3 regions of the Staphylococcus equorum genome follow, and region 1 is predicted to be linked to each of the others. Evidence: riboswitches for the same ligand, from Rfam matches in the RefSeq annotation. Region 1 holds a riboswitch; each other region holds the start of a gene.
The links. A riboswitch is a leader RNA that binds a small molecule or an ion and turns the genes downstream of it on or off. The one in region 1 is predicted to bind thiamine pyrophosphate.
Positions count from the first base shown of each region.

Region 2: it holds a riboswitch for thiamine pyrophosphate, as region 1 does, so the genes downstream of both, tenA (thiaminase II) here and PYW44_RS00990 (thiamine phosphate synthase) in region 1, are expected to answer to the same signal.
Region 3: it holds a riboswitch for thiamine pyrophosphate, as region 1 does, so the genes downstream of both, PYW44_RS08070 (3-oxoacyl-ACP reductase) here and PYW44_RS00990 (thiamine phosphate synthase) in region 1, are expected to answer to the same signal.

Region 1 covers NZ_CP118982.1:220,771-228,708, reverse strand. Annotated here, with positions in the region: gene nrdG (anaerobic ribonucleoside-triphosphate reductase activating protein) at 1-407, opposite strand, end outside; gene nrdD (anaerobic ribonucleoside-triphosphate reductase) at 404-2,272, opposite strand; gene PYW44_RS01010 (ThiF family adenylyltransferase) at 2,411-3,412, opposite strand; gene PYW44_RS01005 (thiazole synthase) at 3,409-4,176, opposite strand; gene thiS (sulfur carrier protein ThiS) at 4,178-4,378, opposite strand; gene PYW44_RS00995 (NAD(P)/FAD-dependent oxidoreductase) at 4,356-5,480, opposite strand; gene PYW44_RS00990 (thiamine phosphate synthase) at 5,473-6,066, opposite strand; TPP riboswitch at 6,127-6,235, opposite strand; gene xylB (xylulokinase) at 6,398-7,894, opposite strand.
Region 2 covers NZ_CP118982.1:897,355-905,292, forward strand. Annotated here, with positions in the region: gene PYW44_RS04215 (F0F1 ATP synthase subunit epsilon) at 1-390, shown strand, start outside; gene PYW44_RS04220 (DUF1146 family protein) at 714-947, shown strand; gene murA (UDP-N-acetylglucosamine 1-carboxyvinyltransferase) at 1,054-2,319, shown strand; gene fabZ (3-hydroxyacyl-ACP dehydratase FabZ) at 2,377-2,817, shown strand; gene PYW44_RS04235 (YwpF-like family protein) at 2,886-3,326, opposite strand; gene PYW44_RS04240 (single-stranded DNA-binding protein) at 3,517-3,936, shown strand; gene PYW44_RS04245 (transglycosylase family protein) at 4,420-5,100, shown strand; TPP riboswitch at 5,312-5,411, shown strand; gene tenA (thiaminase II) at 5,490-6,179, shown strand; gene thiD (bifunctional hydroxymethylpyrimidine kinase/phosphomethylpyrimidine kinase) at 6,172-6,993, shown strand; gene thiM (hydroxyethylthiazole kinase) at 6,986-7,777, shown strand; gene thiE (thiamine phosphate synthase) at 7,777-7,938, shown strand, end outside.
Region 3 covers NZ_CP118982.1:1,664,597-1,672,534, reverse strand. Annotated here, with positions in the region: gene PYW44_RS08075 (NtaA/DmoA family FMN-dependent monooxygenase) at 1-1,039, opposite strand, end outside; gene PYW44_RS08070 (3-oxoacyl-ACP reductase) at 1,066-1,818, opposite strand; TPP riboswitch at 1,949-2,047, opposite strand; gene rpsP (30S ribosomal protein S16) at 2,306-2,572, shown strand; gene rimM (ribosome maturation factor RimM) at 2,793-3,296, shown strand; gene trmD (tRNA (guanosine(37)-N1)-methyltransferase TrmD) at 3,296-4,033, shown strand; gene rplS (50S ribosomal protein L19) at 4,135-4,485, shown strand; gene PYW44_RS08045 (YfhO family protein) at 4,901-7,516, opposite strand; gene PYW44_RS08040 (YfhO family protein) at 7,553-7,938, opposite strand, start outside.

The DNA of each region.
Region 1 (7,938 bases):
AATACATCGATGAGCTCAAGTAATGCCCTTCTCTCAGCAGTATCTTGAACTAAATATTCATATAAAAATCCTGTCCATACCCATAACGATTTGGAATTACCAAAACGTTGCCTCAATACTTGGGCACATTTTAAAGTAATATCTAAATTGCAAAAAGGTTCGCCACCTAAAATGCTTAAACCTGAAATATAATCAGGTTCACAATAATCCATAATTTCTTCTAAAATAGTTTCGTTAAAACGTTCTCCGTATCTAAAATTTTGAGCAGCTTTGTTATAACAATTTTTACAAGCAAAAGGACAACCAGAAACGTACATACTGCATCTAACCCCTTCGCCATCAACAAAGCTCTGCGCTTCTATTTTGGCAATATAACCTTGTCCCTTTGTGATTTCTAAGATCTTCATAATGTTGTATCTTTCAAGTGTTTAACACGTGCACACATTTCTTTATGACGACCTTCAATTGTCGGCCGTTGTACAGGATTGCCTAAATAACCGCAAGTTCGTTTAACGACATCTACGGTTGTTGGGTCATCATTACCACATTCAGGACATCGATAACCTTTAGCTGTTGTTTTGAAATCTCCTTTAAAATCACATTTACGACAATGATCGATAGGGATATTCGTCCCTAGATAGCTCACCTTGTCATAGGAATAATCCCAAACCGCTTCCAAAGCTTTCAAATTATGATTGAGCTTTGGATACTCGCAATAGTGAATATACCCACCGCTCGCATATACAGGATAATCTTTTTCAAAATCTATTTTCTTAAATGGTGTAACGTCTTTACGTACATCATAATGGAATGAATTTTGGTAGTAGCCTTTATCTGTAATGTCAGCAACGTCACCAAATTTTTCTCGATCTAATCTGCAAAATCTATCTGTTAAAGATTCACTTGGTGTACTATATATGCTGAACCACACATCGTATTTTTCAGTCCAACGTAGTTGATAAACTTTCATGGCTTTTAAAATAGCTAACGTAAATGCTTTGCCTTTGGACTTACTTTCCCAATTCGGACCAAAGAATACTGTAGCCGCTTCATATAAACCGATATACCCCATAGACAATGTTGCACGTTTACCTTTAAATAGGTCCATCACACTATCATTGTCTGTTAAACGATGTTTAAATGCGCCATTTTTATATAAAATAGGAGCATTATCAGGTGTTGCTTCTGCTATTCGCTCTAAACGATACACTAACGCATCATGCATGATATTCATGCGTTCATGGAATAATTTCCAAAATAGTTCTATATCTCCATCAGATTCTAATGCAATGCGTGGTACATTGAGTGTCACTACCCCAAGATTACATCTACCATTATTTTCATATTCACCTGCTTCATTTTTCCATGCAGGTAAAAATGAACGACATCCCATCGGTGCTTTGAAATCGCCTAGCAATTCCACAGTTTTATCATAATTTAAAATATCTGGGTACATACGCTTTGTAGAACATTCTAGCGCAAGTTGTTTAATATCATAATTGGGATCTGATTCACTGAAATTCACACCCTTTTTGATGGAAAATACTAATTTAGGAAAAATTGCGGTAATGCGGTCTTTACCTAATCCTTTAATACGCGTGTGAAAAATTGCTTGCTGAATTTTACGGCTATATTTATCTATACCGAGTCCAAATCCCAGTGTTACAAATGGCGTCTGTCCATTAGATGTATATAAAGTATTAATTTCATACTCTAAACTCTCAATAGCATCGCCTATATCTTGTGTCACTTGATTATCCACAAATGTATCAATATCCGCTGCATTCACAAATTTTTCTGCAACTTTGCGGTGTTTTTGCTCATTAAATAGAGCGTACTTACTTAACAATTCATCGACTCTATCAATTGTGCAACCGCCATACTGACTACTCGATACATTCGCAATAATCTGTACTAACTGCGCAGATGCTGTTTGAATCGATTTCGGTGAAGTCACTGTTGCGTTACCTATTTGAAAACCGTCTTCTAGCATAATTTCAGCATCGATTAAGCAACAATTCGTTAATGGTTGAAAAGGATGATAATCTAAATCATGAAAATGAATATCTCCCTGTTTATGCGCTTCAGCCACATGCTTTGGCAGTAAATAGTCCAATGCATATGATTTAGAAACTACTCCCGCCGTTAAATCTCTCATTGTTGAAAACGTAGAACTATCTTTATTGGCATTTTCATTAACTACTGTAGGATCTTTAGTAATAAGATTTTTTAAATTCGTTTCAAGTTTATTCACATTATCCCTCTTTACTATATATTGTGTTTTATTTTAATTTATAACACTATATATAGTGATTCAAATATGAACATCTACGTTAACGAATTTGTCATATATTTTTAAACATTTCATGAACTTTAGTTTGTTTTTGCAATAAATGTATTAACTCATTTATCACTTTAAGCATTTTAGAAATTCTTCATATAATGCTACAGCTTGGTCTTCATTTTCAATACCATACACGTTCATTCTGCCGTCTTTAAATAGCGTTATTTCATAATCTCGATAAGATATCATTTTAGCGAAATAATTACTTTTCATGACTTTCACTGGTAGTAAATCTGTATATTTAAATATTTGAGGAGTAAATCTCAATAGAAATACATTACCGCACTGTTTTTCAATAGAATTTTGTTGAGCCATGTTGAGATATTCATAATTTCCTTCGTTACAGATAGGGCAGTTATTGTTTTTTAATGTATCTATATTAAGTGTTTTATACTGCATCGTATAGCAGTCCATCGTTGTTAACTTTCTAGAAAAACCTTTTCCAGACAGCCACCTTAATAACTCTGATACTTCCATGCTTGCCACTTGATGAATCACTGGAGGAAGTACACCATTTATTGCGCAACTTTCCCCTGTAGATGGCGTTGTACCAAGCATACATTTTAAGCATGGCCCATGATAATCAATGGCATATACTGTACCCTTACTGCCTACAGCTGCTCCATAAATCCATGGCACACCTAATTTATGACAAACTTCATTAATCAAATACCTAATCGCAAAATGATCCATTCCATCCAGTACGATATCAGGTTGATGTTGACAGAGTAATGCTTCTATATTTGTATTTGTAATCTCTTGATATAACGCCTGTACTTGAACTTCACTATTAATTTGTCCAAGATGTACTTTTAACGCTTCTACTTTAGGCAGCATTTGCGTGGCATCTGCTTCAACATAAGTAGCCTGTCTGTGTAAATTGGATTCTTCTACAATATCCATATCGATAATAGTGAGCTGACCAACACCCATTCGAGTTAACAACTCTGCACATTGGCTTCCAAGCGCACCTGCGCCCATAATCATGACATGTGTCTGTTGCAATTGCGCTTGTCCATATTTACCAAATGGTTCATAACGCATTTGACGATCATAGCGTTGTGTCATAGGAACCCTATACCTTCAGTAGGGCTTGAAGCTTGTGCTGTGTATTTCACTGGTATTCTTCCCGCTTCATAACTCAACCTACCTGCATGAATACCTAATTTCATCGCTTCCGCCATTTTCACTGGATTTTGTGCGCTAGATATTGCCGTATTAAGTAGGATACCATCTGCTCCGAGTTCCATTGCATGACAGGCATCTTTAGGAGAACCAATACCCGCATCAACTATGACAGGAACATTTACTTTTTCGATTATATAACGTAAATTCAAAGGATTATTAATACCTCTTCCCGTGCCTATCGGTGATGCGAGTGGCATAATTGCATGCACACCTAAATCTTCTAATCGTTTTGCTAATACCACATCATTAGAAATATAAGGACAAACTGTATAACCTTTATCTAACAAGATTTCACAAGCTTTATACGTTTCTAACGGGTCGGGTAATAACGTTTCATCGTCTCCTATAACTTCTACTTTTATCATGTCACAGACACCTGCATGATTTGCGATTTCAGCTATGCGGACTGCTTCTTCTGCTGATTTGGCCCCGGCAGTATTAGGAAAAGTAATGAATTTAGATAAGTCTACTTTCGCTAATGGATTGGGTAACTTTTTATCATATAAATTCATTCGACGTACTGCAAAGGTCAAAACCTCTGTCCCTGACGCCTCGATTGCTTCAGTTTGTATCGCTTCACTATCAAATTTCCCTGTTCCTAATAATAATCTTGAATTTAACTTAAATTCGCCTATCTTGAACATGTTATCCGCCTCCTACAAATTCTAATAATTCCAAACGATCGTCATCCGTAACCTTATGCTTTGAAAATTGTTCTCTCTGAATTAATTGTTCATTATGTTCCACAATCATACGCGTTTCATCCAAATCTAGTTCTTGAATCACTTCCTGAATACTTAATGCCCTATCAAAAGTAAAGTTGTCACCGTTTATAATGCACTTCATTGGTCTTACCCCTTTCAATTATAAAATCTGCAAATTGTTCCGGCTTACGATCATACTGAATCCAATCGCCCATCCATTTTCCAACGTAAGGTGATAGTAAAATGCCATTGCGATAATGTCCTGAAATGATAAATAAATGTTTAGCTACTTCATCCATAATGGGTTTTTCACCTGAGGTATAAGGTCTAATGCCTGACCATTGATTGATTAATTTACCATCTCTTAAGTTAGGAATATGCATCGTAGCCTGTTGTAACAACCATTTTTTCCCTAATTGAGAAACACCTACTGAATAATCATCAAAATAACTTGTGGCTCCAATTAAATAACGATTTTTCATTTTTGGAACAACGTAACAACCATTTGTAGTAAATAGCGTTGTTTCTAAAGACAGATTTGGATGCTCTACAAGTAACACTTCACCCTTAACTCCTGTAACACTACTGTTTGGCATGTGGTGGCTCAATAATTTTCCACTCCAAGCTCCTCCAGCGACCACTACCTTTTCCGCAGTTAACACATCTGTATCCGTTACCACACGATATCCTGGATTTAATGGTGTTATGTCACTAACTTCTGTGTTGTAAATACGGTGAATGCCCCGTTGTTCTAATGATTTTAATAACGCTTTCGTGTATTTATTGGCATTGATTTGATTATCATTCGGTATATACATCGCGGATAAATTGTCTGATATTACGTTGCCATTCGTTCTTTCTTTCAGTGACTTTGCAGGCAATAATTCCACATCTCGGTTGTATTGCTGCAGAAATTTGTATTGCTTTTCAACACTTGCATTATCATCAATACTGCTTGCGAGTTTAATTAAACCACTATCCAGATATTCAATATCTAAGCCTACTTCATCTAGCAAACTATCCCTCAGTGGCTCGAACATAACTTGAGACTCTCGTGCTATATGAAACAAATCACTGTCTTCAGTAAATTCATTTTGAGCACCAAGCATGCCTCCAGCTTTAAATGAAGCATGTTTCCCTGGTATATCACGATCTATCACAGCAATTTTGATATCTGATTTACTTAATTCTCTCGCGATTGACATGCCCATTACACCAGAGCCAATGATTATGACATCATACATACGTCTGCCAAGCCTCCTTCAGCTGTTTGATTTCATTTACGTTTTGTTGCGCAAAAATGGAAATCCCTGCAATGCCTTTGAATCCATTAGGTAGCTCTTTTAAAGTTTGTGTATTGATACCGCCTAAAGCGATAATTGGGATATTGAATTTTAACGCTTTATTTATTTCATTTTCTGTCCTTGGATGTTGATTCGGTTTGGAATTGGTTTTAAAAATATGTCCATATAAGACAAATGCTAACTGTAATGCTTCTGCTTGCGCTATATGTTTTGTGTCGTGTGTAGACATACTAACTTGGATGTCTGGATGATTATATTTAAAGTCCGCTATGCGCTCATCTTTTTCTTTAAAATGAATCGCACGTAACTTGCATCGTGTTAATACAGTTAAATTGTCATGAATAATTATTTTACTTTTAGGAAAGCCGGATTGATTAAGCAAATGAACCCAATCAATCAATTCAGCCGTCTCCATTGGTGTTCTGATAATTAAATAGTCTATAAACTGCTCTATTTTGATATACTGCTTAATTTCTACTGCATTTAAATACTTATACTGTGTAATTGCTATAAACAATGTTTTCACCCCAAATAAAAAAACGTCATTTTTCTGGTAAGAAAAATGACGTTGGATTAACGAATTCGCATGTTTATAACGCCACTTTCCTACGCCAGTACAAACTGGATCAGGTTCAAGGAATTCCCAAGTTACTACTTCGGTCTCAGCCTTATGCAAGGCACTTCCAGTGGTTATTTAAGCTATTTAATTTTTATAATAATTATTAAATATGTGTTGAAGAATTATTACATACAACTTAACCTATTCCATTGATTATTTCAAGTGGTATTATAATTTAAGTTGTTTTTAAGTGTTAAAGTAGATACTATTACTTATTTTTAAATAATTCAACTAGTAACTATTTTTTACTTTTAGATATTTCTAGTAAACTAGCTGTAAGACTTTGAGTTTGTCGATATACACTTTTATATAAAGCAAAATATTGCATATATTGTTTGTGTTTCTCACTATCTGGTTTAAAAGATTTTTCATAACGTATAAATTGCTTTGTAGCCGCTTCGATACTTTCATACCATCCTAGACCACATACAGCCAAGATTGCCGCACCCATACAAGGCCCTTCTTCATACTTCAATTTACTAATTTCAGCATTAAATATATCGGCTTGTAATTGCAACCAAAAGTCGCTTTTTGCCCCGCCACCGATAGACACGATATGTTGAATATCTTTACCACAATCGCGTAAATATTTTATCGACTCGAATAAAGAAAAGGTTATACCTTCAATAACTGCCCGTGCCATGTCACCACTACTATGTAAGCCACTTAAACCTATAAAGCTCCCTCTGATGTTGGAATCCCCATGTGGCGTGCGTTCTCCCGATAGATATGGTGTGAATAATAATCCATTACTGCCAACCTGTGATTGACTCGCCATGGTAATGATTTCATCATAGCTTAAATATCCTAATATATTTCGGCGTAGCCACTGCAAACTGTCACCAGCAGCAAGTGTCACGCCCATAACATAAGCCATATCTTCTAAAGCATGATTAAAATAATGCATATTCCGGCGATACTCCGTATGTTTTTCACTTTCACATGATAAGACCACGCCTGAAGTGCCAATACTACAAAGTGTTTCATTGGTTTTAATCATTCCCGCACCAAGCGCTCCACATGCATTATCACCACCACCTGCAATAACAGCCACTTGCCCATTTAGTCCGAGTTTTGTTGCTATCTTCTCGTCCATATAACCAACTAATTTATGTGAAGCTACAAGTTTAGGGTAAATATTATGAATATCAAATTGTTCACCAATATTTTCATCCCAAGCTTTGCACTTATGATCAAATAATAATGTACTTGAGGCATCTGAATATTCCATATTTAACTTGCCAGTTAATTTGAATCGAACATAATCCTTAGGTAATAAAAACACTTTCGTATTGCGCCAATGTTCAGGTTCATTTTCCTTTATCCATAATAATTTCGTAAGGGTAAAACCTTCTAATACAGGATTATCTAACACATAATCACCTAGTTTTTCTCTAATAACTTCACATTGAGGTGTAGTCCTTGTATCGTTCCAAAGAATTGCATTTCGTAGTGGTTCGCCATTATCGTCCAATATTACTAAACTATGCATTTGTCCTGAAAGTGATAGTCCGCTAATATGCATATGCTTAACTTCATCTGTCACCATTAATCGCTTAATACATCGTTTAGTTGCTTTAAACCACGCTTCTGGATGTTGTTCATTAAACCCATTTTGTGGCTGTATGATGTCTAGAGATTCGCTTGCACTCTGTAAAACTTTACCATGTCTATTTACTGCTATTACTTTAACAGAGCTTGTTCCAATATCAATACCTAACACTGCATCAGTCAATTTAATCGGTCCTTTATAAATAGATTTTAAATTTTTATTTCGTA
Region 2 (7,938 bases), 680 kb from region 1:
CTAAATATTGTCACTCCTAATGGTTCTGTTAACAACCGAGAAGATGTTAATCTTGCAGTGTTCCAAACTACTGCAGGTGAGATCGGTGTCATGTATGGACATATTCCAACAGTTGCAGCACTTGAAATTGGCTATGTCAAAATTAATTTTGATAATGGTTCAGAATATATTGCAGTGAGTGAAGGTTTTGTTGAGGTTAGACAAGATAAATTATCGGTTATTGTACAAACTGCAGAACCTGCTAACGAAATAGATGTAGCTAGAGCAGAGTTAGCTAAATCTAGAGCAGAATCTCATATAAATAATGAAGAAGATAATAGTGATATTAGTAGAGCTAAGCGTGCGTTAGAACGTGCTAACAACCGTATTCGTGTCGCTAACTTACAATAAATATTATTTGAAATTTGAAGTTCCTAATAGAAGGAACTTCATTTTTTTTTGATTATAAAACGCATTAATATCCTCGCATTTCATTATTTTATTGAAGGATGTCCTATAAATAAACGATTTTAATTCCTATATAGAATATTTTATTACGAGATATACATAAAATATTTTTATCTTTATATTTAATATGAATATCTTTTATGCTATTAGGGAATAGCAAAATATAACATTTAGTTATATTAGGGGATTTACCGTTGTTCTTAAGTATCTTTTAGAGCCAATTTCGTGTAAAATAGTTGAATAGTATGAAGTGAGGAGCATGGCTTATGGAGTATTTAGGACAGTTCTCAGTTGTACATCTTATCTTACATGTGCTTTGTATTTGTGTTGCTTATTGGGCACTTAACTCAATAAGGTTAGATCAATTTTTTAAAAAAGGGTATCCAGTTCAAGTTCAGATATGTATGATATTTTTAGCAATATTATTAGGTACAGCAGTAAGTAATTTTATTGTAGATTTACTACAATTTTCAACTCAAATAAAATATTTAGCACAATAATTCAAATATCTGTATATTTGTTTGGTTTACAGATATAATAATTTAAGAGTACATAAAAAAGATGAATTTTAATGAAATATAAAAGTAGTTAAGTGGAGGATTTAAGATGGATATGATAGAGATTAATGGTGGAAATAGATTAACTGGTGAAGTGAAAGTATCAGGTGCAAAAAATGCTGTATTACCAGTATTAACTGCTTCACTATTAGCATCAAAAGGTGTTAGTAAACTTATGAATGTACCAGCACTTAGTGATGTGGAGACGATTAATAATGTAATTTCAACATTAAATGCAGATGTTTCATACAATAAAGAAGAAGAATCTGTCACTGTTGATGCCACAAAGGAATTAAATGAAGAGGCACCATATGAGTATGTGAGCAAAATGAGAGCAAGTATACTTGTAATGGGTCCATTATTAGCTCGTCTAGGTCATGCAAAAGTTGCGTTGCCAGGTGGTTGTGCAATTGGTTCAAGACCTATCGAACAACATATCAAAGGCTTTGAAGAGTTGGGTGCTGATATCCATATGGATGGTGGTTTTATTTATGCCAGCACTGAAAATGGATTGAAAGGTACATCAATTCACTTAGATTTTCCAAGTGTAGGAGCGACTCAGAATATCATTATGGCTGCATCATTAGCTGAAGGTAAAACAGTGTTAGAAAACGTAGCACGTGAACCAGAGATTGTTGATTTAGCAAACTATATCAATGAAATGGGCGGTAATGTAGTAGGCGCAGGTACAGATACGATAACTATTCACGGGGTTGAAGCATTACATGGAGTAGAACATTCAATTATCCCTGACAGAATTGAAGCAGGAACGCTACTTATTGCAGGAGCAATTACACGTGGTGATATAATTGTAAACGGAGCTATCAAAGAACACATGACAAGTTTAGTTTATAAATTAGAAGAAATGGGCGTAAACTTAGATTATCAAGGTGACACGATACGTGTTACAGCAGAAGGCCCATTAAACCCTGTAGATATTAAAACACTACCTCACCCAGGTTTTCCAACTGATATGCAATCGCAAATGATGGCATTGTTACTTACAGCAGACGGTCATAAAGTAGTGACTGAAACAGTTTTTGAAAATAGATTTATGCATGTTGGAGAATTCAAACGCATGAACGCTAAAATACAAGTTGAAGGTAGAAGCGCAAAAATTGAAGGTAAAAGTGAACTTCAAGGTGCTCAAGTAAAAGCAACAGATTTACGTGCAGCAGCGGCCCTTATTTTAGCAGGACTTGTAGCTGATGGAACAACCCAAGTTACTGAGTTAATACACTTAGATAGAGGTTATGTTGATTTACATGGTAAATTAAAATCTTTAGGTGCCGATATCAAACGTACACAAAAATAATACTTCAATGTATTAATATAAAACTCGCAACGAAAGAAGATTTGGAGGAAGCAAATAATGGAGACAATTTTCGATTATAATCAGATTAAAGATATTATTCCACACAGACAACCATTTTTATTAATTGATCGCGTGATTGAATACGAAGAAGGCGAACGATGTGTAGCTATTAAACAAGTTTCTGGAAATGAGCCGTTTTTCCAAGGGCATTTTCCTGAATTTGCAGTTATGCCAGGCGTATTAATTACCGAAGCCTTAGCACAAACAGGTGCGGTAGCTATTTTAAATAGTGATGCAAATAAAGGCAAACTTGCATTATTTGCAGGAATCGATAAATGTCGATTTAAGAAACAAGTCACACCAGGTGATACTTTACAATTAGAAGTTGAAATTACGAAGATGCGTGGACCAATTGGAAAAGGGACTGCGAAAGCAACTGTTGATGGTCAACTTGCATGTAGTTGTGAATTAACATTTGCAATACAAGATAAAGCATAAATAAAAATGCCTTAAGGATTTGTGAATTCCACTAAATCCTTAAGGCATTTTTGTGTTTAATATTTACTTTACTTTTCGAATTTTTCATCTTTAAGTCTTGGTTTAGATTGCATCATACGATTAAATGATTTTTTCAGTTCTTCACCAGTTAAGCCTTCATCAATCAACTGTTCTAATAAGCTTTCTGCATAAACTTGTCTCAAAGTATAGATGTGACATTCAAATACTACAGAAATAGTGTCATCTAATTGGCTAATATTTTTTATTGTTGCGTCAAATAGCGCAGGGTCATTAGCTGGACGTGTAATGACAACACGAATATCTAAGAGATCTTCATTATTCATATATTGTTTCATGGTTTCATAATGGAAGTCTGAAATGACGATTTCAAGCAACCAGCCAGTACCACTATTTTCTTTATTTATAATGACTCCATCTTCTAATTCATATTCAGTAACTCCGCCATTTTCTGATACGATTTGAAATCGAACGGCTTTAAATGTTTTCATCGTCTTCACATCCAATTGATTAATTTAAAATCTACTATAATTGCATTTATATAATCATTATAACGTAATTTCAAAAGAGAAAGGTGAAATTTGTAGAAATTAGTAGTAATTTACTTTTTGGTTTATGAAAATATGAGTTTTGACTCAATTTATAAATTTAATTATGATTAAAACACAAAGGAGGTGACCTATGATAAATAACATCGTCATTGTAGGAAGATTAACAAAAGATCCCAAAATTTATGAAAAGGAGGGGAAGAAGTTAGCTACCTTTTGTGTAGCAGTAAATAGAAATTATAAAGATAAAGATCAAAATACAGTCTGTGATTATTTGTATTGTAAAGCATTTGGTAAAATTGCTGACAATATTGAAAAGTATATCAATCAAGGATCACTTGTAGGTATTACTGGACAAATGCAATCACGTAAATTTGAAAAAGAAGGACAGATGCATTTTGTATCAGAAATTTATATCGAAACAATTAAATTCATGTCTCCACGAACTAAAAATGAAACGGATGAACTTTTTGAACCATTCCCATTAGAGCAAGATCATGAATCATTCAACGAAATTAATATTCAAGAAAATGATATATACGAAATTGTATAAAACTCCCACTTAAAACTTATCCCACATTAAACTATTCCAATTAATATACATTAAATCCTACTATCAATTATACTTCTTTCAGGCTATTCCTCTTAATAATGCCCAATCTAGAGGAATAGCTTTACATATTATATCTATCCATATATACATCTAAAAAATAAGTGAACGTAAAAGTACTGTAAAATTCAATTCACAAAACTTCTTGAAAATGCGATTTATAGCATTTACATAATACAGAATAATCAGTTTAATTACGAAAATATTACAAGGATATAAAGTCAATTATAGTACAAAAGGTTATCATGGTAGTACTTATATGCTTAAATATACATAAAAATGAGTATTGGTGATGTAATTAGGTTGTAAAAAAAAGGTTTGTTTTTTTATTTCACTGTAACCTACAAAGAACTTTTGAATGATATAGTTGTACTTGCAAATTAATCATAAAATAAATTAATCACCTTATAGGAGGACTTTTTAACAATGAAAAAAACAGTAATCGCATCAACTTTAGCACTAGGATTAGGCGTAACAGGAGCAGCAAATTCAGCTGACGCTTCAGAACAAGGCGTAGACAAAGCAGAATTAGCTCAATTAGCTCAATCAAACTCAGAACAATTAAATGAAGCACCTGTACAAGAAGGCGCTTATGACATAGATTTCAATTATAATGGTACAGACTATAGCTTTGAATCAGATGGTACAAACTTTAGCTGGAGCTTTGGCGGAGGCTCAACTGAAGCACCTGCTCAACAAGAAGCACCAGCTGAACAAGCAGCAGAGCCAGCACAACAATCAGCACCAGCTGAACAAGCTGCAGAACCAGCTCAACAAGAAGCACCAAAAACTGAAGCAACTCAACAACCACAACAAGAATCTACTTCAAAAGAATCAAGCTCAAGTGAAGCTTCAAGTGGTTCATCAGTAAATGTTAACTCTCATTTACAAGCAATCGCTCAACGTGAATCAGGCGGCGATCTTAAAGCTGTTAACCCATCATCAGGTGCAGCAGGTAAATATCAATTCTTACAAAGCACTTGGGATTCAGTAGCTCCAGCAGCTTACCAAGGTGTATCTCCAACAGAAGCACCTGAATCAGTACAAGATGCTGCAGCAGTTAAACTTTATAATGAAGTTGGCGCTTCACAATGGGTTACTGCATAATTTAGTCAGTAATTAACTATAAATACTATAAACGTATGCCAATAAAGTCACCGACTTTGTTGGCATTTTTTTGTCCACGATTTCCACTAATACAACTACAGCTTGTAGTTACTGTGTCATCGCTATAATATTTACAACATAGACGCTTCATTGAAGTACGTTCTTTTGCAATGTCACACTACATTTGTTATGTTTAAAGAAATAATATATGAAAATCTACTAGGGGAGCCTTTATGGCTGAGATGATTTAGTTCAGACCCTTACGACCTGATTTGGTTAATGCCAACGTAGGAAAGTAGTTTAATTTATAATTGAATTGCTTAGCCTTTCTATTAATTAACTACATTCTTACTTGGAATGTAGTTTTTTAATATTTAGGAGGACTTAACGTGTTATTTTCAAAAGAATTAAAAATAGATGCCAAGCCAATTATTGATGACATTTATAATGACCCATTTATACAAGAAATGTTACAAGGTCATTTATCTAAGGATGCTACTAAATTTTATTTAAGAGCAGATGCATCTTATTTAAAAGAGTTTGCTAATATTTACGCATTACTCATACCTAAAATGGAGCAAATGGAAGATGTAAAATTTTTAGTTGAACAGATACAATTTATTGTTGATGGAGAAGTAGCGGCACACGAAATATTAGCTGAATATGTAAATGAACCTTACAATGAAATTGTACAAGTGAAAGTTTGGCCACCGAGCGGCGATCATTATATTAAACACATGTATTTTAATGCTTTTGCTAAAGAAAATGCAGCATACACAATTGCTGCCATGGCGCCTTGTCCATACGTATATCAAGTTATTGCACAACAAGCGTTACAAGACCATACTTTAAATACCGATTCTATTTTGGCAAAATGGTTTGAATTTTATAGTACCGAAATGGATGAACTTGTGCATATTTTTGATAATTTAATGGATAAATTGACACAAAATTGCACAAAACAAGAGAAAGCTGACATCAAAGATTGTTTCTTACAGAGTACAGTTCATGAACGCAAATTTTTTAATATGTCATTCATTGAAGAAGAATGGCTTTATGGAGGGGTTAATAATGAATAAACCTAAAATTGCTTTAACTATAGCAGGCACTGACCCAACGGGTGGCGCAGGTGTCATGGCAGATTTAAAATCATTTCATGCTTGTGGCGTATACGGTATGGCTGCGATAACGAGTATCGTAGCGCAAAACACAAAAGGCGTTCAACATATTCATAACATAGAAACAAGTTGGTTATCCGAGCAATTAGAAAGTATCTTTGATGATGAGTTACCTCATGCGCTGAAAACAGGCATGATAGCTTCAAAAGAAATGATGGAATTAATACAATATTATTTAAAGCAATATCCAGAGATTCCTTATGTAATAGATCCTGTAATGTTAGCTAAAAGTGGTGACTCGTTGATGGATGAGGATGCTAAAGCTGACTTGCAAAATATTCTATTGCCTTATGCTACTGTGGCAACACCAAACTTGCCCGAAGCAGAGGAAATAACAGGATTAACGATACAAGACGAATCATCAATTTATAAAGCAGGCGACATTTTCATTAATGAAATTGGCAGTAAAGGTGTTGTTATCAAAGGTGGACATTCAGAGGATTTAGACTTCGCTAAAGATTATTTATTCACTAATGAAAATGTATATACTTTTGAAGAACCTCGATTTGATACAAAACATACGCATGGTACAGGGTGTACTTTTTCGGCAGTGATTACTGCAGAATTAGCAAAAGGTAAAACAATATATGAAGCAGTGAAAAAAGCAAAACAGTTCATTTCTTTAAGCATTAAACACACACCTGAAATTGGTCAAGGTAGAGGACCAGTTAATCATTTTGCATATATGAAAGAGGTAGGATTAGATGATGAATAATTTAGAAGTACTCAGAAATAGTAACCCGTTAGTTATTTGTTATACAAACGATGTTGTTAAAAATTTTACAGCAAATGGCTTATTAAGTTTAGGAGCAAGTCCAGCAATGAGTGAAGCACCAGAGGAAGCGTCAGATATGTTAACTCACGCGAATGCTTTACTGATTAATATTGGCACGCTGACTAAAGATAAAGAGTCAGACATTTTAAAAATTGCGAAGGTAGCTAATCAAATTGGAACACCAATCGTCTTTGATCCTGTTGCTGTAGGTGCATCACAATACCGCAAAGATTTCTGTGAGACATTTTTAAGTGAGGTTAAGGTAGCAGTTATCAAAGGTAACGCCTCAGAAATTTTAACACTAATTGATAATGATACACAGATGAAAGGTACAGATAGTGATATAAATCTGGATGCTGTGACTATTGCTAAAAAAGCTCATACACAATTCGGGACAGCGATAGTTATCACAGGTAAAGAAGATATTGTAATGCATGAAGATAAAATTCTGAAACTTGCTAATGGTTCGCCTATGCTTGCAAAAATCACAGGTGCAGGTTGTTTATTAGGCGCTGCGATAGCGAGCTTTTTAGAATCCAAGCAGCAGCCACAATTAAATCAATTGGTAGAAGCAGTGACTATATATAATATTGCTGCTGAACAAGCTGAAAAAAATTCGGTTAACCGAGGGCCTGGCACATTTATGGTTGAATTAATAAATGCCCTATATCAAGTCACATATGATGATTATTTGAATTTAATACGCAGTCAAGAGGTGCAATAATGTTTGATAAAAGTAAGCTAAAACTTTATTTTATTTGTGGCACGCAAGATGTTGCAGAAGGTGAATCGATTATTGATGTTGTAACTGAAGCTTTAGAAGCAGGTATAACACTATTTCAGTATAGAGAGAAAGGGGAAACTGCATTAGTAGGTGATGATAAG
Region 3 (7,938 bases), 1.3 Mb from region 1:
CACGAATAATTTCCAATATTGTTTCGTAACGGCCAACTGGTCCTGTAAAATCTTCTACAGGAGGCAGGGGTGGCACGGGTTCATCTAACTCCCAGTTTTGACAATCTTGTTGAATAAAGAAACTTAATTGTTTTAATGCGGTTTCCACCGGTAAGGCTTTGTCTAACTTTTCTTTCTTAGCATAGGCTTTTTCATAAGTTTCAGCGACATATGTAACTAGACCGGGAAAAATTTTGATATATCTACTATTGTTTTTTGATAATTGTAATTGTTGATCGAGCTTTTCTCGAAAAGCTTGTGCTTGTTTAAAGTTCCAGGATACTGAATACACTGCATCTGCATATTGAGTTGCTAAAGCAATACCTTGTGAAGATGCACCAGCTTGCATAGCTACTGGACGACCTTGTGGACTACTTGGCGTTGTTGATGGTCCTTTAACTTTGAAATGTTTACCATGATGATTAATAGCATTAATGTCATCATCATTAATAATTTTTTTATTCTTTCGATCATGTAAAAAATGTTTTTTATCCCAAGATGTGAATAACCGATTCATCACTTTTGCAAATTCAGCAGCAATTTCATAGCGTTCATTATGATCAGGGAGCATTTCCATACTGTGATTTAAAGCTTCTAAATCTGTCATAGAGGTGACAAGATTCCAACCTATACGTCCATTTGAAAGATGATCTAGACTGAGCAACTGTCTAGATGCGGTAAAAGGATTTGAGAATGTACTTGAAATTGTTGCGACAAGTCCAATATGTGTTGTCACATGAGCAATAGCAGATAAACTGACGATAGGATCGAACCAAAATGCCGGCATATCAGTAGAAGATTTCGCAGGAAAAGATTGATTGTCCGCGAAAAATACTGCGTCGAATAGTCCCTTTTCAGCAAGTTGAGCTAATTCCTGATAATAAGTAATTTCACCGATACGTGACACACTAGAGTTCGGCATTAACCACGCAGCTTGGTGATGACCACAAGCATATAATAAAACGCCAATATTAAGTTGTTTTTGATTTTTATCAGACATAGAAAGCACTTCCTAATTTTAATTTGTTAATTCATTGTTAAGCCACCATCAACTGTGAAATTTTGTCCTGTTATACCATTAGCTTGTTCAGAAGCTAAGTATGCAACCATGTTTGCAATGTCTTGTGGCGAAGTCACTCGTTTAAGCGGTGTTGTTTGTGCAATCATGTCAAATACTTCAGTCGTGGTTGTAGCACTTGCGTCAGTTGTTTTTAACAGACCTCCTGACACGACATTAGCTCTAATACCAAATTTACCAAGCTCGGCAGCAATATTACGAGTAAAGCCAATTAATCCTGCTTTTGCAGTTGTATATTCATGATAAGGTACAACGGGATTTTGATATAAATTTGTCCCGATAGAAATAATAATGCCTTGCTGTCTTTCCAAAAATTGGGGCATGACACTTTGTGTTACATTGAAGGCAGCTTTTAAAGTGCCATCTATCTGTTGTTGATAATCATCCCATGCTAACTCTGCAAATGATTTCTGCTGTGTAGGATCAAACTTAAAACCTACTAATGCATTGTTAATCACGACATCAATTTTCCCGAAATATTGGGTAGCTTGTTCAATTAAGTGGTCAATATCATTTCTATTTGTGACATCAGCTTGAATGGCAATTGCATGGTCAGAGCCGATGTCAGAAACAAGATCTTCTGCTAACGATTTATTTTTGTAATAATTGATTATAATATTGTACCCTTGTTGCGATAATGTTTTTGCAATCGTTGCACCTAAGCCTCTACTACTACCAGTTACTAAAATAGTTTTATTCATAACTTTCACTCCTAAAATTTTAAAAAGTAAAATTAAAAAAATACACAACCCTCACTATAGAAAGTTGTGTATTAGAAATGATAGAATAGTAATATTGCAAAAAGGCAAGATTGCCCCTTGAATATAGGATATAAAATCTTTCACACTTTCCTCCGCTAGTTTCAGCTAGATCAGGTTCAAAGGGTTTGAGTTGTACTCATCTCAGTTAAAAACACCCCTAGTGCATGTGCTTATTTAATTTAATCTCAATGTATAGCTTTTAAATATAGATGTCAAGAGACTTAATATAAGACAAGGCATATCATAGTGGTGTAAAGTGCGTGAAAAGAGGAAATTGACAAAAGCGCGTTATTTAATAGGTAATTGATGAGAAAAAATGATTTTTTAAAATTGGTAAAGGATAACCTCTTTACAAATATTAGAAGAACTGGTATCATTATTTCTTGTAGAAAATAAATACTTATGAAATTAAAAGGAGAGAATATAAATGGCAGTTAAAATTCGTTTAACACGTTTAGGCTCAAAAAGAAATCCATTCTATCGTATCGTAGTTGCAGATGCTCGTGCACCACGTGACGGTCGTATTATCGAACAAATCGGTACTTACAACCCTAACAATGTAAATGCAGCAGAAGTTAAAATCGACGAAGAATCAGCACTTAAATGGTTAAAAGACGGTGCTAAACCGACTGATACAGTTCACAATATCTTATCAAGAGAAGGTATTTTGAAAAAATTCGACGACCAAAAATAAGTTTTAAACTTATTAAACAAATATAGTGTTTGTAAGAGTACCGTTTAGGTGCTCTTTTTTTAATGGAAAATATTATAATCAGTGCTTTAACATAGTTGAGAATAAGAAAATTTTCTATTGAGGAATGTATTACTATGTTAGATTTATACATGTTATAATAATTAAATAATACATAAAAATTACACAACACTTATAAGATACATTTATCGGAGGCACATATATGAAAGTTGAAGTTGGAAAAATTGTTAATACACATGGCATTAAAGGTGAAGTGAAAATAAAGTCTAATTCTGATTTTACAGATAAACGTTTTCAACCAGGAGAAATAGTTGAAATAGCACGTAAAGATAAAGCGCCACTTGAATTTAAAATTGCTTCATATCGTATGCATAAAGGACTGCATATGCTTACGTTTGAAGGTATCAATAACATTAATGATATCGAGTACCTAAAAGGTGAAACACTTTTACAAGAACGTGATCATGAAGAAATAGAACTTGGAGAACATGAATTTTATTATTCAGATATCATTGGCTGTACCGTTTTTAATGAAGATACTCCAATTGGTCGTGTGATTGAGATATTTGAAACAGGTGCAAACGATGTGTGGGTAGTCAAAGGCGACAAAGAATACCTCATTCCTTATATCGCGGATGTGGTCAAAGAGATTGATGTAGAAGGTAGACGTATTCAAATCACGCCTATGGAAGGATTATTAGATTAATGAGAATCGACTATTTAACATTATTTCCTGGCATGTTTGAAGGTGTTTTAAACCAATCTATTTTAAAACGAGCCCAAGAAAAAGATTTGCTACAAGTAAATACAGTGGATTTTAGACACTTTGCTGAAAACAAACATAATCAAGTGGATGACTACCCATTTGGAGGCGGTCAGGGGATGGTGTTAAAGCCGGAACCGATATTCAATGCAATGGATAGTATTGAGCGAACAGAAGACACAAGGGTCATTTTAATGTGCCCTCAAGGTCGTCCCTTTACTCAAGCAATTGCTAATGAACTCAGTCAGGCAGAGCACTTAGTATTTATTTGCGGGCATTATGAAGGCTACGATGAAAGAATCCGTGAATATTTAGTCACTGATGAAATTTCAATGGGGGACTATGTATTGACTGGTGGTGAACTACCGGCGATGGTAATGACAGATGCGGTAGTTAGACTTTTACCTGGTGTTTTAGGTAATCAACAATCTCACATGGATGATTCCTTTCAAGATGGTTTATTAGAGTTTCCACAATATACACGACCACGTATATACAAAGATTTGAATGTACCAGACGTTTTATTATCAGGTAACCATGCCCACATTGATAACTGGCGTTATGAACAGAAAATTTTAAGAACATGGGAAAAACGTCCGGATTTATTAGAACAGTATCCGTTGACTAAAAAAGACCAAGAAATTATAGAAAGATATAAAAAGCAATTGAAAAAAGATTAGTAGTATGCTAATATATTTTAAGTGTGCGACACACGAAAATCACTATGATCCGCTGCTATATTTTGTCTAGGCAAGAACATAGGTTGAAGGAGAGAAAAATAATGAGTAATCACAAATTAATCGAAGCAGTAACTCAATCGCAATTACGCACAGATATACCTTCATTCCGTCCAGGTGACACTTTAAAAGTTCACGTACGTATTGTTGAAGGTACTCGCGAACGTATCCAATTATTCGAAGGTGTAGTTATTAAACGCCGTGGTGGAGGAGTTTCAGAATCTTTCACTGTACGTAAAATATCTTCAGGTGTTGGTGTGGAACGTACATTCCCATTACACACTCCAAAAATCGAAAAAATTGAAGTTAAACGCCGTGGTAAAGTACGTCGTGCTAAATTATACTACCTACGTGAATTACGTGGTAAAGCTGCTAGAATTAAAGAAATTCGTTAATCAGCAAATTAGACATAAAAAAAGCGATTCCCCAATGGGAGTCGCTTTTTTTGATGCATATATATAATATAAGCTACATTAGGTTGTCTTGCTAGAAAAATAAATTTAGTCGAAGTTTCTAGCAAACCTAAGTAGCTCATTAAAGAGGTTGAGATAAAATACATGTTCTCAGCCTCAATTATTATATTGGCAGTGGCTGACTGAACTGAAAATGCGTTTATATCAAGCTTTTAAAGAACTACTACTTCATTTATGAAGATAAGTAGTTCTTATGCAAGAGCTAAAGCGCTTGTATTCCATTTTCTAGCCAGCTTTGCCGGTGTGAGACGACGAAATCTTGTTAGAAAAATTAGATTTCTGTCTCATTACCTTTAGCGTATAAGAAAATAACAGATTTAGCACTTTAATATTATGCTTAATTTTTTGGTTTAATCCATTTCGTGAATCCAATACTCAATATAATACCTAGAACACTTAAAACTACCAAGATAGTTGTATGTGGTGGCGTATACTTGAGTTCTATTTTTTCTTGCCCCTTTTCAACGGGGATTACGGTCATTATGCCATTGCCTTGTTTTACAGGGAGTGTTTTATCATTGGCATATGCCTTCATACCATCACGATATGCCATTGGTAAGACAAGATAGCCTTCGTCATTTTTGTCTTTTTTAATTGTATAACCAGAACGTTGTTCAGACACTTGTACATTATCTAACGCTTTAGACGCTTTATTTAAAGTTTCATAGTTTTCACCGTAAATGCCTTTAATATTAAAGCGATATTTACCTTGTGATAATTTAACTTGTAGTTTTTCATCTGCTTTTACACGCATTGTAACAGGCGTGACAAACCGACGATATTTATAAGTCAATTCATTACGACTTTGATTGTATTCGTTCACACCGACGTCATGTTGCTTGTCAGGGCTTAATAGTTCAACATCCATTTCTATATACATGTCTTTGTATTTATTTGCAATGGAGGATGGTAGGGTGTAAGTTATGCCACCTTTGTCTTTTGTCACTGTAAGCTTTCCGTCTTTATCTCTATGCGCATTATTTAATGAGGTAGAGGTTTTGTCTAATAAATTTTCATTAGACTTAATTTGGCTGTTTGGTTTAGCATCTTTATCGTTGAACACGACACCTTGTAACATTGCTTGTTCTTTATCAAGCGGTGATTTAAGATCTTTCGAATCATACACCTTGTTGGTTATATGAGCACTTGGATATTTAATTTCGTTTGTTGAATGAATAAATGACTCTTTTTTTGAATGATGAATCGTATCTTTAGGTTCAAAACCGAAAGACATATTCGAATCATCTGGTCGACGTATACGATCATTAACGTTCCATAATGCCATTAAATTCGCTCTATTTGATAATAATCGATAAGTACTATTTTTATCAGTATGCATATTAATTTGTAATGTCTGATCATAATATTTTAATATGTCACCATCAAAAATACTTGAATATAAAGCAATACCATTAAAATGATAAATCATTGGTGAATTAAGACCATATTGCGACATATAATCAATTCTACTCAGTGGATCATCATTATGCCGTTGATTAATCTCGTCTATTTTCTTAGATAAAGCAGGACTTTTATATTTTGAAGCATGCATAGCTGATTTGGTTGATTCATAATTCCTTACATTATTGTAGTGATGATTAGAAAGAATCATACTTTGTTGAACAATAAATAATACTAATAATACTGCTAAAGGCCAACGTTTTTTTAGTAGAGACCTTTTAAATAAAAGTATCCCGATAAAAATCATAATAATGAGACAAGCGAGCATCCATGTCATTTTTTCTTTTTCAACTATAATTGTCATGATTGACATGAAAAGCAAGGCGGGGGCACATGCTAAGATATATGGCTTGAGTTTTAATTCTGAAATGTGTTGAATAAACAATGCAATTAATCCTGCTGTGGTGAAAGCAAATATGTAAACCCATCTGCGTTCGGGTGTCGAAAAGCCATTAAACATACTATCAAAATAGGGTGTCAATGAACCAACCAACATAATCCAAATCATAATTGCAAAAAATCTATAATAATAATGTTTATATAACTTAAATGATAGCAATGCTACTATAGCGATAATCGAAACAGTGATATAAAACCCATTACTAAAAAAGTGTTTTTGTCGTGCAAAATCTGTAAACATATTTATTTTAAAATGTGGATTGCTTACTCGATCATTGTTGAAAAACGAAGTAACCCCGGTATAGAATCCCCAAATACTGACTAGTGTACTTAATACTATTGCTACAGGAATAATCCATAATTTTTGCTTGCGAGTGACGATATCACTCGGGTGAGGGAATACTAATCTATAAAAGTAATATGCAAATAGTACAAGCGATTCATAATAACTAAAATAGAAATTTGAAAATAAAGTTAGAGCTACAGCAAAAATAAATAACCCTATTTTCTTTTCTCTATAAAATCGTTCAATAGCCAATAAGGAGAGTGGAAGAAAAATAAGCAAGTCTCCGTAATATGACCAAGTAAAATTAAAATAAATTACTACTGTTGAGGCACCATATAACATAGAAGCCAAAAAAACAGCATGACGATTAAATTTTATATATCTAAAATAGTAAAAGGCTAGTACGAACGTTACTACACCTTTTACAAAAGCAACAATCAGTTGGTTACTTGCCCAATACGTGATGTTACTTGGATTACTATTAAATAATACTTCTGATAGCCAGACAAAAATAAAATTAATCAAAGTAAATGGCGAAGTAGCATAATAATAAGCTAAATCTTTTACATAATCGCCACCTAAACCAAATGAATGATCATAAAAACTTTTGAATTGGCTAAAATGTTCATACAAATACATTTGAAATGGCATCATTTGTCTATAGCCATCACCACTCCCGCTAAAAACAATCCCTTCAGTTAAATAACGAAAGATATATGGTGTGAATGTTAGTAAAGCAACGCCTATACCCAGCGCAACAATACAAATAAATCTTGTAACTTTGTGGGCCCAAAGTTTACGAAACATCGTCATACCTCATCTCTGACAAACTCCTTTTAAATATTAATTTAAATTGCGCTGTGTTTTTTTATTTATGTGAATGCACCAAACTACACTCAAGATGATACTAATGACTGAAAGTGCGATCATAGTATACCAATATTGTGGTTTGTATTTAATTGTAATTTCACTGCTATCCTTATTTACAGGCACACCTGTCATCATATAATTTACTTTTAATGGTTTTACTTTTTTACCATCTACGTATGCAGTCATACCTTTTCTATAAGGAATATTAATAGAAGCAATACCTTTCTTATGGGGACCTAATATTACTTTAACGCCATTTTTGATATCTTGATAATGCCCCACATTGTTCTGTGTGCTATGTGCGGTTTCAAGCTTTTTATAATTTTCTCCATGTAAACTTTGTAATTCAAATTCATAAT